Regions from separate parts of the Planococcus alpniumensis genome, predicted to be linked through region 2. Evidence: riboswitches for the same ligand, from Rfam matches in the RefSeq annotation. Region 2 holds a riboswitch; each other region holds the start of a gene.
The links. A riboswitch is a leader RNA that binds a small molecule or an ion and turns the genes downstream of it on or off. The one in region 2 is predicted to bind thiamine pyrophosphate.
Positions count from the first base shown of each region.

Region 1: another riboswitch for thiamine pyrophosphate. It lies ahead of G3255_RS16775 (acetylornithine deacetylase); the one in region 2 lies ahead of lipM (octanoyltransferase LipM).
Region 3: another riboswitch for thiamine pyrophosphate. It lies ahead of G3255_RS09465 (YkoF family thiamine/hydroxymethylpyrimidine-binding protein); the one in region 2 lies ahead of lipM (octanoyltransferase LipM).

Region 1 is NZ_JAAMTH010000001.1:3,312,018-3,316,172, reverse strand. Features, by position in the region: gene G3255_RS16785 (MoeB/ThiF family adenylyltransferase) at 1-75, shown strand, start outside; gene G3255_RS16780 (halocin C8 precursor-like protein) at 459-1,232, shown strand; TPP riboswitch at 1,664-1,767, shown strand; gene G3255_RS16775 (acetylornithine deacetylase) at 1,840-3,165, shown strand; gene tenA (thiaminase II) at 3,178-3,852, shown strand; gene G3255_RS16765 (ABC transporter ATP-binding protein) at 3,845-4,155, shown strand, end outside.
Region 2 is NZ_JAAMTH010000001.1:2,888,807-2,892,961, forward strand. Features, by position in the region: gene lipA (lipoyl synthase) at 1-560, opposite strand, end outside; gene lipM (octanoyltransferase LipM) at 557-1,396, opposite strand; TPP riboswitch at 1,485-1,591, opposite strand; gene G3255_RS14600 (STAS domain-containing protein) at 1,738-2,757, opposite strand; gene G3255_RS14605 (YczO family protein) at 2,892-3,122, shown strand; gene G3255_RS14610 (pyridoxamine 5'-phosphate oxidase family protein) at 3,190-3,612, shown strand; gene G3255_RS14615 (RrF2 family transcriptional regulator) at 3,639-4,073, opposite strand.
Region 3 is NZ_JAAMTH010000001.1:1,847,505-1,851,659, reverse strand. Features, by position in the region: gene G3255_RS09475 (ABC transporter ATP-binding protein) at 1-1,179, opposite strand, end outside; gene G3255_RS09470 (ECF transporter S component) at 1,166-1,747, opposite strand; gene G3255_RS09465 (YkoF family thiamine/hydroxymethylpyrimidine-binding protein) at 1,740-2,345, opposite strand; TPP riboswitch at 2,426-2,530, opposite strand; gene G3255_RS09460 (hypothetical protein) at 2,713-2,925, shown strand; gene G3255_RS09455 (protein adenylyltransferase SelO) at 2,989-4,155, opposite strand, start outside.

The sequences.
Region 1 (4,155 bases), 420 kb from region 2:
GACGGCCGTGTTTTAATCCACGGCACAAAGAGCATCGACAAAGCTAAAAGTTTATATCACCGATATTTAAGCTAATGTTTTTTTAAAAATATTTTCGTCTGATTGGACTGAACTACTCTAACTTTTTGAAGCCAGGATATTAATAATCCATTTAGACAGGTTCTTTTTATAAAGAGATGAATACTTTAAAAGAACTAGAGCTCAAACTTAAGAAATTGAAATAATAATGAAAAAGTAAATTTTATGTAAATTATCTATTAAATTTGGGTATTTATTGATTTTAATTGTTTATATAATCTCTAATTGGAAATCAAAGGAATGACGGAAGAAAAAGGAGGGAGGACGATGTTTGATTCAGGGATTGAATTAGGGGTTGTACTGTTTCTGTTTATTTATGCCTTGGTTGTTTCTTTCATGCTCATTTCAAAAAAAAGAAAAAACTAAGAGGAATATTCATTATGTCAATCAAACCTTTTGAAAAAGTTCTGATGCTAGCAATAGCAGCTATTCTCATTGTCTCTTCTGCATTTAGTTCCGTAGGTGCTGTCAATGCTGAAACTTCAATGTTTGAAAAAGGAACATCGAATGTCGAGCAAAATGAGTTTAATCAAATCAGAAATGCGTTAAAAAATACAGAAGAGTATCAGGCATACAAAGAGAACACCAAAATTAACTCAATTTCAAAAGGTGACATAATTATCAACACAGTAGATGGTTCCAAAGGCGATATTGCATATATTGAATTCGTGTTTGGAGGACTTGCGAAAACAAGTGATAACCTCGCATACGTTCAATTCACATATGATGTAAAAAATGGGGATATACTGACGAATCAAGCGGTCTATGCAGAAAATATAGACCAAGGAAAAATACGCATCAATGCCTTCTATAACTTGGACGGGAATCAAACCGAAATTTACGACATTACCGTCGATACAGCAGGGACGATTTTTGACGAAAAGGGTTTGATGCTTAGCCACGATGATTTTGTCGCTTCTGCAGAACATAAGATTCAGCAGGCTGGAAAGAACGCAGACGAATTTGGAGCTTATGCTTCTTTTTGTGAATATGCAGTTGGGGCTCTGTGCGGTACCGGTGGAGGCGTGTTGTGTTATGCTGCAGCGGGTGCTCTGGGAATCACTACCGGGATTGGCGGTTTAGGCTTAGCGGCTGTCTGTGCTTTGATAGGCAGTGTCGGCTGTACAGCTGCGACAGATCAAATTTGTAATTGATCCGTTCCAAAGTAGTTGAATACAACAAAGAAAGAGTAGCAGATGCTACTCTTTTTGAGGGGTACCGAAGCTCAAACGCTTCCATCTCCTTTTACGAGCGCCTTTATTTTTAAAATTAGTCAGCAATCTTCACTTTTAGCCAATATATTTAAGGAGAAATAATAATGAAAGTTCGAAATGGAACTTTAAATTAGAAAGTGCTTTTGTGTATATAAGTCAATTATAAAATACAAAATGTGCAAAAGAAAAAACAAACTACAATACATCGAGTTTAAAGTGATAGCTTTTATAAAATGAAAGCGCAGCGGATTCGGTTCGATTTATTGTTACAGTTTCTTGTCTCATATAAATAATGACAGTAGAGTGAAGTGACCGGTTGTAATTATTTAATCCTTATGATAGAACTAAAGTAACAATAAAACTTCATTGCACAATTGCTCTAGGGGAGCTGTTTAAAGCTGAGAAAGACATTCGTCTTGACCCTTATTCACCTGATCTAGTTAATACTAGCGGAGGGAAGAGATGGCAGAAGAATTTTGTCTCCACATGAGGCTTAACCTTTTATAGTCATTTACACTTCTTTCCTATGGGAAAGAAGTGTTTTTTTGTGGAGGAAATCATATCGAAAGGAGAATTAAACTTCTTGCAAAACAATCAGTTGCTTCAAGTAATCAAAGAAATCGAGTTAAAAAAAGATGAATTGATTGATCTTACTAAACAACTTATCTCTTTTCAAACTCCGGCACCGCCTGCTCGCAACACAGCTGAAGCACAAGGGTGGATTGAACAGTATTTAGTAAGCCAAGCATTTGCAACAGATCGATGGGATGTGTATCCGGGAGATCCAAACATCGTTGGTGTGAAAAAAGGGACTGAAAGAAAGTCTTTTCAAAGCTTGATCATCAATGGACATATTGATGTGGCCGAAGTGAGGCCGGAAGAAGTATGGAAAACGGATCCCTTCACGGCGGAAGTTGTAAACGATCGAATTATAGGCCGAGGTGTTGCCGATATGAAGGGAGGGATGGCTGCTGCGTTATTTGTCCTTAAACTTTTTCATGAACAAGGCATCGAATTGCCGGGCGACCTTATTTTTCAATCAGTTATAGGAGAAGAGGTTGGTGAAGCTGGCACCCTGCAGTGTTGCGAAAGGGGCTACCAGGCGGATTTTGCGGTTGTAGTTGATACAAGTGATCTGCAGATCCAAGGGCAGGGCGGGGTGATCACCGGTTGGGTGGTCATTAAAGATCCGAAAGTTTATCATGATGCCATGCGCAGGCAGATGATTCACGCAGGTGGCGGTCTTTCGCAAGGAGCAAGCGCTATTGAAAAAATGATGATTATCATTGAAAGTCTGCAGAAGTTAGAGCGTCATTGGGCGGTTTCAAAAAGCTATCCGGGTTATCCTCCAGGAACAAATACGATTAATCCGGCTGTGATTGAAGGAGGAAGGCATGCCGCTTTTATCGCGGACGAGTGCCGGCTCTGGATCACCGTACATTTTTATCCGAATGAGTCCTATGAAACTGTAAGCAAAGAAATTGAAGAACATCTTTTAAATGCTGCAAAAGCGGATTCTTGGCTAAAAGAACATCCACCCACTTTTATATGGGGTGGGCATTCAATGATAGAAGATAGAGGCGAGGTCTTTCCAGCTTTTGAAGTGAATCCGGAACATACAGGCGTAAAGACTTTAGCAGCTTCACACCAACATTTATTTTCAGAAAAGGCTGTTATTGGTGTGTCCGCGACTGTTACCGATGGCGGGTGGCTTGCGGAAGCAGGCATCCCGACAGTCGTATATGGACCGGGGCAGTTGATAGAAGCCCATAGCGTTCACGAGTCCATTGAGATACAAGAATTGGTGAATTTCTCTAAAGTTATGGCGTATTTTATTTTTACTTGGTGCCATACGAAAAAGCAGGCAGAGTGAGGAGCGATCAACGTGAAATTTAGCGAAAAATTACATACAACCCTTCAACCCATTTGGAGAAACAACCATAATCACCCTTTTGTAGTCGAAATGGGGAAGGGGTCTCTTGATAAAGAAAAGTTTCGGTTCTTCATGGTTCAAGATTATCTTTACTTAATCGAGTATGCAAAGTTGTTTGCGATTGGTGCCACCAAGTCACAGGATGTTAAAACAATGGGACAATTTGCCAAGTTACTGGATGCCACTATGAACGAAGAGATGGCATTGCACCGCCAGTATGCGGAACGTTTTGGGATTAGCGCAAAGGAACTGGAGGAAGCATCCCCCTCCCCTGTGACACTTGCTTATACCCATTATATGCTTCACGTGGGACAGAGCGGCAGTGTAAGTGAATTGGTAGCAGCATTGCTTCCATGTACATGGAGTTACCGTGAAATCGGCAGAGAGCTTGCGGCCATTCCAGGTGCAGCCGATCACCCACTATATGGTGAGTGGATCCGAATGTATAGTTCAGAGGAGTTTGGCCAAACAGCGCAGTGGTGCATCGATTTGCTGGACGAATTGACGGCCGGCAAACCAGAAAATGAACTAGTAAAGCTTGAAGAAATCTTTTTGACTACTACGAGGTTTGAATATTTATTTTGGGATATGGCTTATCACAAAACGATGTGGCCTGTAAGTGAGTAAGGCGTTGTTGGAAGTCAATAACTTAAATTTTCATTATGGGAAAGAAGAAATTTTTAAAGATTTGTCTTTTTCGATTCAAAACCAAGAGTTTATAAGTGTGGTCGGTCCAAGTGGGTCAGGGAAAACGACATTATTCAGATTGCTGTTGGGGTTGGAAGAACCAACTAAGGGGGATTTGCTCCTCAGGGGTCAGGCCATTAAATTACGCGATGGAAACATAGGTTATGTGCCGCAAAAAGACCTTCTAATACCTTGGCGCACCATTATTGATAATGTCATTCTGCCGCTAGAACTAAAGGGGAT
Region 2 (4,155 bases):
AGTGAACGGTCGTAAGTCGCTCTCGCACGGACCCGTTTGGTCAGGCGGCGCACTGTTTCAATATTATGGTTGAAAATATCTGGTTCGCTGCTCATCAACATATGCAGGCTTTCGTAATCGCCTTTCATATCAGACGGCAAGATTTCGACGGTGGTCTCCGGCATTTTCCGGTGGATGGCGCGGACGGTTTCCGCAAAGACTGCAGCTCCGCCATCTTTCAAATCATCGCGGGCGACTGCTGTAACGACCACATGCTTCAAGTTCATGATTTCCGTCGATTCCGCTACGCGCTCCGGCTCGCCCCAATCCAGTTCGTTCGGCAACCCCGTCTTGACGGCGCAGAACCGGCACGCTCTTGTGCACGTATCCCCCAAAATCATGAAGGTCGCGGTGCGGCGTTCACTCCAGCATTCATGGATATTCGGGCATCTCGCTTCTTCACATACAGTGTTCAAGTTTTTCTCCCGCATCAATTTCTTCAGATCATTATAAGTTTCGTTCGTGTTCAATTTCACTTTCAGCCATTCGGGTTTACGTTCACGCTGCTTTGTTTTTGTCATCGCATAAGTTCCCCTTTCTCTTCTCGTCTGTGATTCCACTCTTCGCTTGCATATTTGGCTTCGAGCACGCGCACTTGTTCCAGCAGTTCAGCTGGCGGTTCAAATTTTTCCAAACGGATGCCAAGCCCCGTTTCAAATCCATCCTTGAATGCTTTCTGCACTTCTTCTAAACTTGCCGGTTGTTGCATTAGTTCGTTGATTGCAACGGCGCGTGTTCGGAAAGCTTGGCGCGCCCTTTCCTTCACCGCTTCACTCGGGTACACGAACAATTCGAACAACTGGTTTTCATCCAACTGCAGCGGAATCGAGCCGTGCTGCAAAATGATGCCTTGTTTTCTGGTCTGCGCGCTTCCTGCCGCTTTTCGACCCTCAACAGTCAATTCATGCCAAGAAGGTTCTTCAAAGCAGACCGCTGAAGATTCTTTCGAACGCTTCTTCTCCGCAGCCAGTTGTGCTTGAATCCCTAAATTGCGGTAACCTTCAAGCAAGCCTCGAGAAATGACCAAATACGCTTCTTTTACTGATTTCGGCATGGATGGATGATGTTCCGGTATCACCACGCTGTAAGTCAATTCCTGGTCATGGAGTACGGCTTTTCCGCCAGTCTGTCTCCTGACCAGGGGGATGCCCATTTGCGCGGCTTTTTCGAGATCGATGCTGCCATTCAGTTTCTGGAAAAATCCCACTGAAATTCCGGCTGGCGCCCATCCGTAGAATCGGAGTACAGGCTTCATGCCTGTATTGCGCTGCCAGTTCATTAATGCTTCGTCCATTGCCATATTGTGGGCCGGCGTGCAAAGCCCCGACTCCATATAGCCCCATGTTTCCTCCAAAATATCTCAACTCCTCTCAGCTTATGCATGACTCCAAAGCCCATAAAAAAACACCGCTTTCCCATGGGGAAGCGGTGTATGCAGGCAAAAGGAAGCATACGCACCACTTCCCTACGCTGGCATGGTCCAGATCAGGTTCAAGGGGTCCAAGCATTCGCTCGTCTCAGCCAGTCAATTCCGGCTCCCCCAGTGGTCAGCTATGTATAGTTCTAATCGAGCTTATCATTTTTTTCAAGAAATCTCAATATACTAAATAGTTTTTCCTTTAATTTTTATCCAATTTATTCAATAATATCCAAAAAAGCTTTCCCTATGCGTTTCTGCGAATAGGGAAAGTTTTGTGATTAAATTATTGTCTTGCCATTCTGTGCCAAAGCAAAGTGAATGCTGTGTTGAAGTGTACGGAAGCATTCATAGCCTGACAGGTCTACGCCCGCTTCTGTTATCATTATGCTGGTATGCGGCGAAATGCCGGCTAGCACCGTCTTTGTGCCGATCAAATTCGCAGCAGAACCTAATTTTTCGATCAGCATCGCCGCGTGCTGATTGAAGCTCTCATTGAGTCCAGTCAAATCGAGCAGCAAGTAGCGCGCTTTGTATTTCGGTAAATTTTCAAGCGTTTTGATCAATAACTCTTCGGCACGCGCTTCATCGTAACGCCCAAGAAGCGGAACGACGACAATATCTTCCAGCACTGGAATAAGCGGAGAAGAGATTTCACTGATCATGTCATGAAGATCCGCTGTCTTTTCATCCACCAACTGTTCAAGTTCGCGGATTTTCTCCGATTCCTTGCGGCGTGCCAGCGTATGGATGTTCTTTTCAATCGTCTCGTCTGACGGGAAATAGCGAATCAGGCATTCATCATGCCCTTCGATTTGCGAGTGGACCACTTCATACCAAACGCTGCGGTCCAGAAGCGAGCTGAAGATTCCTGCATAATGGGCCGGCAAAAAACTGCCGCCAGTCTTTTTTCCTTGTGCCAGGTTGATCTGATATTCCCAGCTATTTTTCAGCGTCACTTCTAAAGTTCCGGCTGCCATATCTAAGTTGTGGATAGAGGCCACACCCCAGCCAGCTGAAGCGTATGTATTGGTGATGAGTTCAGATGCTTTCAATACTGAGATACCACCCATTTTATGAAAATACTCACCGACTACTTGGCCTTGGCGAAATCCTGTCGACTCCAAAACTACCGCTGCTGCTTCCTCACCCGAAATTTCCTCAATGGAATCAAAGAACATCTTCATAGCAGTAGAGGTCCAAAACAGAACTGCATTCTGCCCTTCAAATAGGAAGCGCCCTTGCGAAAGGTCCCACTCAAAATTCAGGCCGCCCACATTTATTTTCGCTTGTTGGGTCATTGTATAGCCATCCCCATTAATTAGTCCTACCCATTAATCATACGCCAGCCTGTTTGCACCAGCAAGCTCTAATGTTTTAAAGCACTTCAATTAAGGAATAGATAAAGAAGAACGCTAAAGGAGAGGTGCTAACCATGGCAGAAAAAGAACGTTTCAATGAAAAGGAACGCAAATCAAGCGACGGTGCTCCAATGGACAATCCTGAGCAAGTAAAAACCGATAAAGAAACGATGACAGAAATGCATGAAGAAGAAATGAACGTGGACTCCATTCCGTTGGAAGACTTAAAGCAGGACATGCAAGACGAAAAAAATCCGCGTGATACAAAAGATGATTCAGCTAGCGAGGAAAAAAACCCTGACTGACTCTACCTGTGGGCATCTCGCCCGCAGTTTCTTTGACAAATGATATTACCGCAAAGGAGAGATTTGAATGGCACAAGAGCAACTGAAACAGCAAGCATTGAAAATCTTGGAAGACAGCATGATTGGGACTTTGGCAACGATCAAAGACGAGAAGCCGCATTCCCGGTATATGACGTTTTTCAATGACGAGTTTACTTTGTATACAGCTACAAGCAAGCAGACACAAAAAGTAGATGAATTGGAGAAAAATCCAAACGCCCATATCTTGCTCGGCTACGAAGGGGAAGGCGTCGGCGATAGCTTCCTCGAAATCGAAGGTCAGATGTCGCTGCGGGATGACCGCGAAATGATCGACAAAGTGTGGAACGAACACTTGACCGGCTGGTTCGACGGCCCAGAAGACCCGAACTTGATCATCCTGGCAATTACGCCAACGCGTGTCCGTTTGATGAACCGCAAAGGCAAAGACCCCCAAACAATCGAATTATAAAAAAAGCCTCCGATAGCGGAGGCTTTTTACGTGCGCAACAGATCACGCAATCCTTCTTTATTAAATAGAAGATCTTGCAAATTATATTCATCCAATACCGACAAATAGGCATGCAACGCTTTGCCAAGAACGCCGCGCAATCCGCAGATTGGGGAAATCGGGCAAGTATTGGTCTCTGGATTGAAACATTCTACCAAGTGGAAATCTTCTTCCATTTGGCGGACGACCTTTCCGACATTGATATTCTCAGGACGGTCCGCCAATCGGATACCGCCTCCCCTGCCCCTCACCGTTTCGATAAATCCCGCTTTGCCGAGTTCAAACGTCACTTTCATCAAATGGTTTTTAGATATATGATAAGCATCGGAAATTTCCTGTATAGTTGTCAATTTGCCGTCTTCTTTTGTCCCCAAATAGATGAGTACGCGCAATGAATAATCCGTATACATCGTTAATCTCATTGGTTTCACCTTCCCTGAACGTCCATTATACGCGCCGCCATAATTTCTGAAAAGGAAACGCATCTGCAGAATCGGGGCTTTT
Region 3 (4,155 bases), 1.0 Mb from region 2:
CGTCGGTTCATCTAGCAACAAAACTTGGCGACGGTCTGCTAGCATCGCGCCGATGGCCACACGGCGCTTTTGGCCATGGCTCACGGAAAAAGGATGGGCTTGAGCAATAGGATCCAAGGCAAGTGCCTCGAGAAGATCTTTCACATCATGAGGAGAGGAATTTCCGGAATACGATAATTCCTCTTCTACAGTCTTCGACAGAAACAGCTGCTCGGGCGATTGTGGGACAAATCCGGCAAACTCTCCTGAAATCGTCCCGCTATCGTGTTTCATGATGCCGCATAAGGCTTTCAGCAAAGTCGATTTCCCGCTTCCGTTCGGTCCTGCAATGATCATCACTTCACCCGCATAAAGCTGCAGGCTGGCACCGCGCAGCAAAGCTTTTGAAGCTCGTGTAATGGATAGATCCCTTGCCTCAAACAAGACTTTTGGCTGTTTGGCCGTCTCACGCTTCGGCAGGAAAGGAGCATTCCTTCTGGTGTAGGCTTGGTCTTTCTGTATGGCGCCGTTTTCCGAAAGGCTGATCTCCCGTTCGAAAAATTCTCCCCATAGCTCTAATTTATGCTCGACGGCGACGATTGCAAGACCGTTTTCCTGTTGCAATTGATCCAACCAAGCGACAAACTCTTTCGCCGTCAACGGGTCGAGATGGGCGAGAGGTTCATCGAGCAACAAACAGTCAGGCTCCATAATCAAGGCGCAAGCTGTGGCGATGCGTTGTTTCATCCCGCCTGAGAAGGTTTGAATGGAACCATGGCGAATATCGTCCAGGCCCGTCATGCGCAAAATCCGGTCGATGCGTTTTGGCATCTCTTCCCGGGGCACTTGAAGATTCTCCAGAGTGAACGCCAGTTCTTCTTCGACCGTCGGCATGCAAAATTGGCTGTCGGGATCTTGAAAAACCGTTGCGACTTTCCGGTTGGCTTCACCAGGTTCGTATTCTTGTGATGTACGCCCGAAGATCCTGACGGTGCCAGAAACTTGGCCATCGCAATTATGCGGGTACAGCCGGTTCAGCACATAGAGAAGCGTGGACTTTCCGCATCCACTTGGCCCTGTAATGACCACCCGTTCTTGCGCATGGATTGCGAGCGTAATATGGCGTAAGGTCGGTTCTACTGACTCCGGAAAGCGAAAGCTGAAGTTGTCTAATTGAAAAACCGGATTAAGCACGGACATCGCCTTTTTCCGCCTTAGCGATAGCATAGCCCCGTAGTGATCCAGTTGCGAGCAGTGAATCGGCGATATATTTGCCGCCGATGCCGGCAATGATCGCACCGCTTGCGACGCGAAGTGTGAACATCAAGGCGACGAAAGAAGGATCCAATGCAGCATAGCCCGATAGGAAATAGCCGTAAACAAAACTGAAAACTCCAGCACCAGCACCTGCAAGCATCAAGATGCCAACATGGAAATGCCGGTAACGAGTCAGCGCGAACGCTGCTTCTGCTCCGAGGCCTTGAATGATGCCTGATAGGATAAGCCTCGGGCCGATCGCATTGCCGAGCATCACTTCGATAGCTGCGGCCAAGATTTCTGGTAATAAAGCAGCGCCAGGCTTTCTGATAATATACATCGAAATGATGGAGACGATAAACCAGATGCCGAACATCCATTCATAAGCGAGCGGCCCGATGACGCCTGCCCATAAGTTGCCAATGTGCAAAAAGAGCAAGTAAACAATGCCGAACACGACGCCAAATAATGACATGAGGACAATTTCTTTCAGTTTCCATTCCTTAAGCATGATCTTCACCGCCTGTTTTGTGTGAAGGACTGTTGATGCTCATGGATACAGTCATCACGAGGTGGGGGTGTTTAGCGGAGCGCGCGCTGGAAAAGCTCGTTTCGTAAAAAGCAAAGACCTCATGGATATCCCCGTGGATGCCGCTAGCATAATGCATGGAATCATTCCACACACCGAACTCTTTGGCACGTTCCACTTCGCGGTAGATAACTTCCATATAATCGGGATTGTTCATCGGATAAAGGGCGAATTGGGATGAAACGTATTGCTTGCTGGCGTCTTCGTTTGCCGGTTCATCGGGGGCGTCCAAATACGCATCACCCGCTGTATCACCTGGACAGCCAGCTGAAAAGGTGCCGGACAGGGCAATGTGTTCTTTCGTTTTCGCGGCATGAAGCGTCAGCGCTTTCGCGACATTGAAAACATGCTGTTGTTTGCCTCGGATGACGGTGGAGACGTCGTCGGTTTGCATCCAGACATGGGATGTATCGGTGTCCTTCAACGCACTTTTGATGATACTGATAAAATTTCCGCTCATCGGATGTAAGGAAAAGCGAAATCCTACGATCGGGCTGGTGCCGCATGAATATGGTTCCATATGGAATCCCTCCTAAAAATATGCACAAAAAAGCCGCATCCGTGAAGATGCAGCCACTATTCCATATTTCGTAGTCATGTCGGAAAGTCACCGCACTTCCTCACGCAGGTCCTAACCTGATCGAGTCATAAGGGATCGGAGCGAAAGCTCTCATCTCAGCAAAATATGCACCCCCAGTGCAGAAAAACGGTATGCGGTTTTAAGTGTCGGGTTTTCCCGATGGCTAAAGTGTAAGTCAAATACTTTCCCAAGTAAAGGGATTCTACTATTTTCATCGAGAATGAGAAAATGATGGCTGAGGTGAATACTCCCTAAAAAATCGGGTAAACCTAAAGCAGACAAGCATTTGAGGAGGAATCCAATAACTATGGCATCAACAAAAAAATTCCGCGTCGTTTATCATTTCGGCGCAGGCGTCGAGGCGGTCAGCACCGTCGAAGCTGATACCCCGAAACAAGCGGTCAGCGGTTTGGATGCGGATGATTTCCGCGAATTTATCGGCGACAACGATACGTATTACCAATTCAAGATGGACGAAGTCAAAATGGTCAGTGTTAATGAAGTCACAGACGGCCAGTGATCGAACTGACAAGCGCCAGCAAGAAAATCCCCTGCCGAAGAAAAGGCAGGGGATTTTTAAACTTTATGTGCCGCAATAGGTCTGGTATGGCGGCGTTGAAGGCGGTGGCGGGGCCGTATAGGGCAGTTGCTCTTCGGAATGGGCATATGGATTCCGGAGGATCTCCAATAGTTTTTCCATTACCTGATAATCGCCTTGCGCTGCAGCTTCGAGTGCCGCTTCCACGCGGTGATTGCGCGGGATGACAGCCGGATTCCGGCTTTTCATCATTTCCAGGATTTCGTGTGCTGAGCGGCCTTCTTGCTGTTGGCGGGCTTTATAGCGGCTGTGCCAAGCTTTGAAATCCAGATCGTTTGCCAGTTGGGGCTCTTCTACTGCGTCGAAAGTCAAGGAACGGAATGTATTGGTATAATCCGCTTGCTTTTCTTGCATCAATTCCAGCAACGCATCTATCAGTTGTTCATCTTCTGGCATTTCGGTAAACAAGCCGAGTTTTTCGCGCATGCCTGCCAAATACAAGTTTTTTTGCAAACTGACATATTCCTCGAGCGCCCCTTGGAGAGACGCCAAGGCTTGTTTTTCAGGAATCTCATTTAACAGTGGAAACAGAGATTCCGCAAAACGAGCTAAATTCCATCCTCCGACGAGCGGCTGGTTGCGATAAGCATAACGGCCGCCGGCATCGATTGAGCTAAAGACCGCGGACTCATCGTAGCGGTCCAGAAAAGCGCATGGCCCGTAGTCGATTGTTTCACCGCTGATCGCCATATTGTCCGTGTTCATGACCCCGTGGACGAATCCTGCGAGCTGCCATTTCGTGATGAGTGAAGCTTGCTGTTGCGCGGTTTGGCGGAATAATTCGATGTAGCGGTCAGGCCCCGTGATGTCTGGGAAATGCCGTTTGATCGTGTAATCCGCCAAAGCTTTTAAATCTTCAGTCGAGCGATATTTCGCGGCGAACTGAAAAGTGCCGACACGGATATGGCTCGAAGCCACCCGTGTCAGGATCGCTCCAGACTCTGCGGAGTAGCGCTGGATTTTTTCTCCTGTCAATACGACTGCCAGGCTTCTGCTCGATGGAATCCCGAGCGCGTGCATGCCTTCACTGATAATGTATTCCCGCAGCATGGGACCGAGTGCCGCGCGGCCATCTCCGCTTCTCGAAAAGGGCGTGACGCCGGCGCCTTTCAATTGGATATCGAAAATCTCGCCATCCGGTGTATGCTGTTC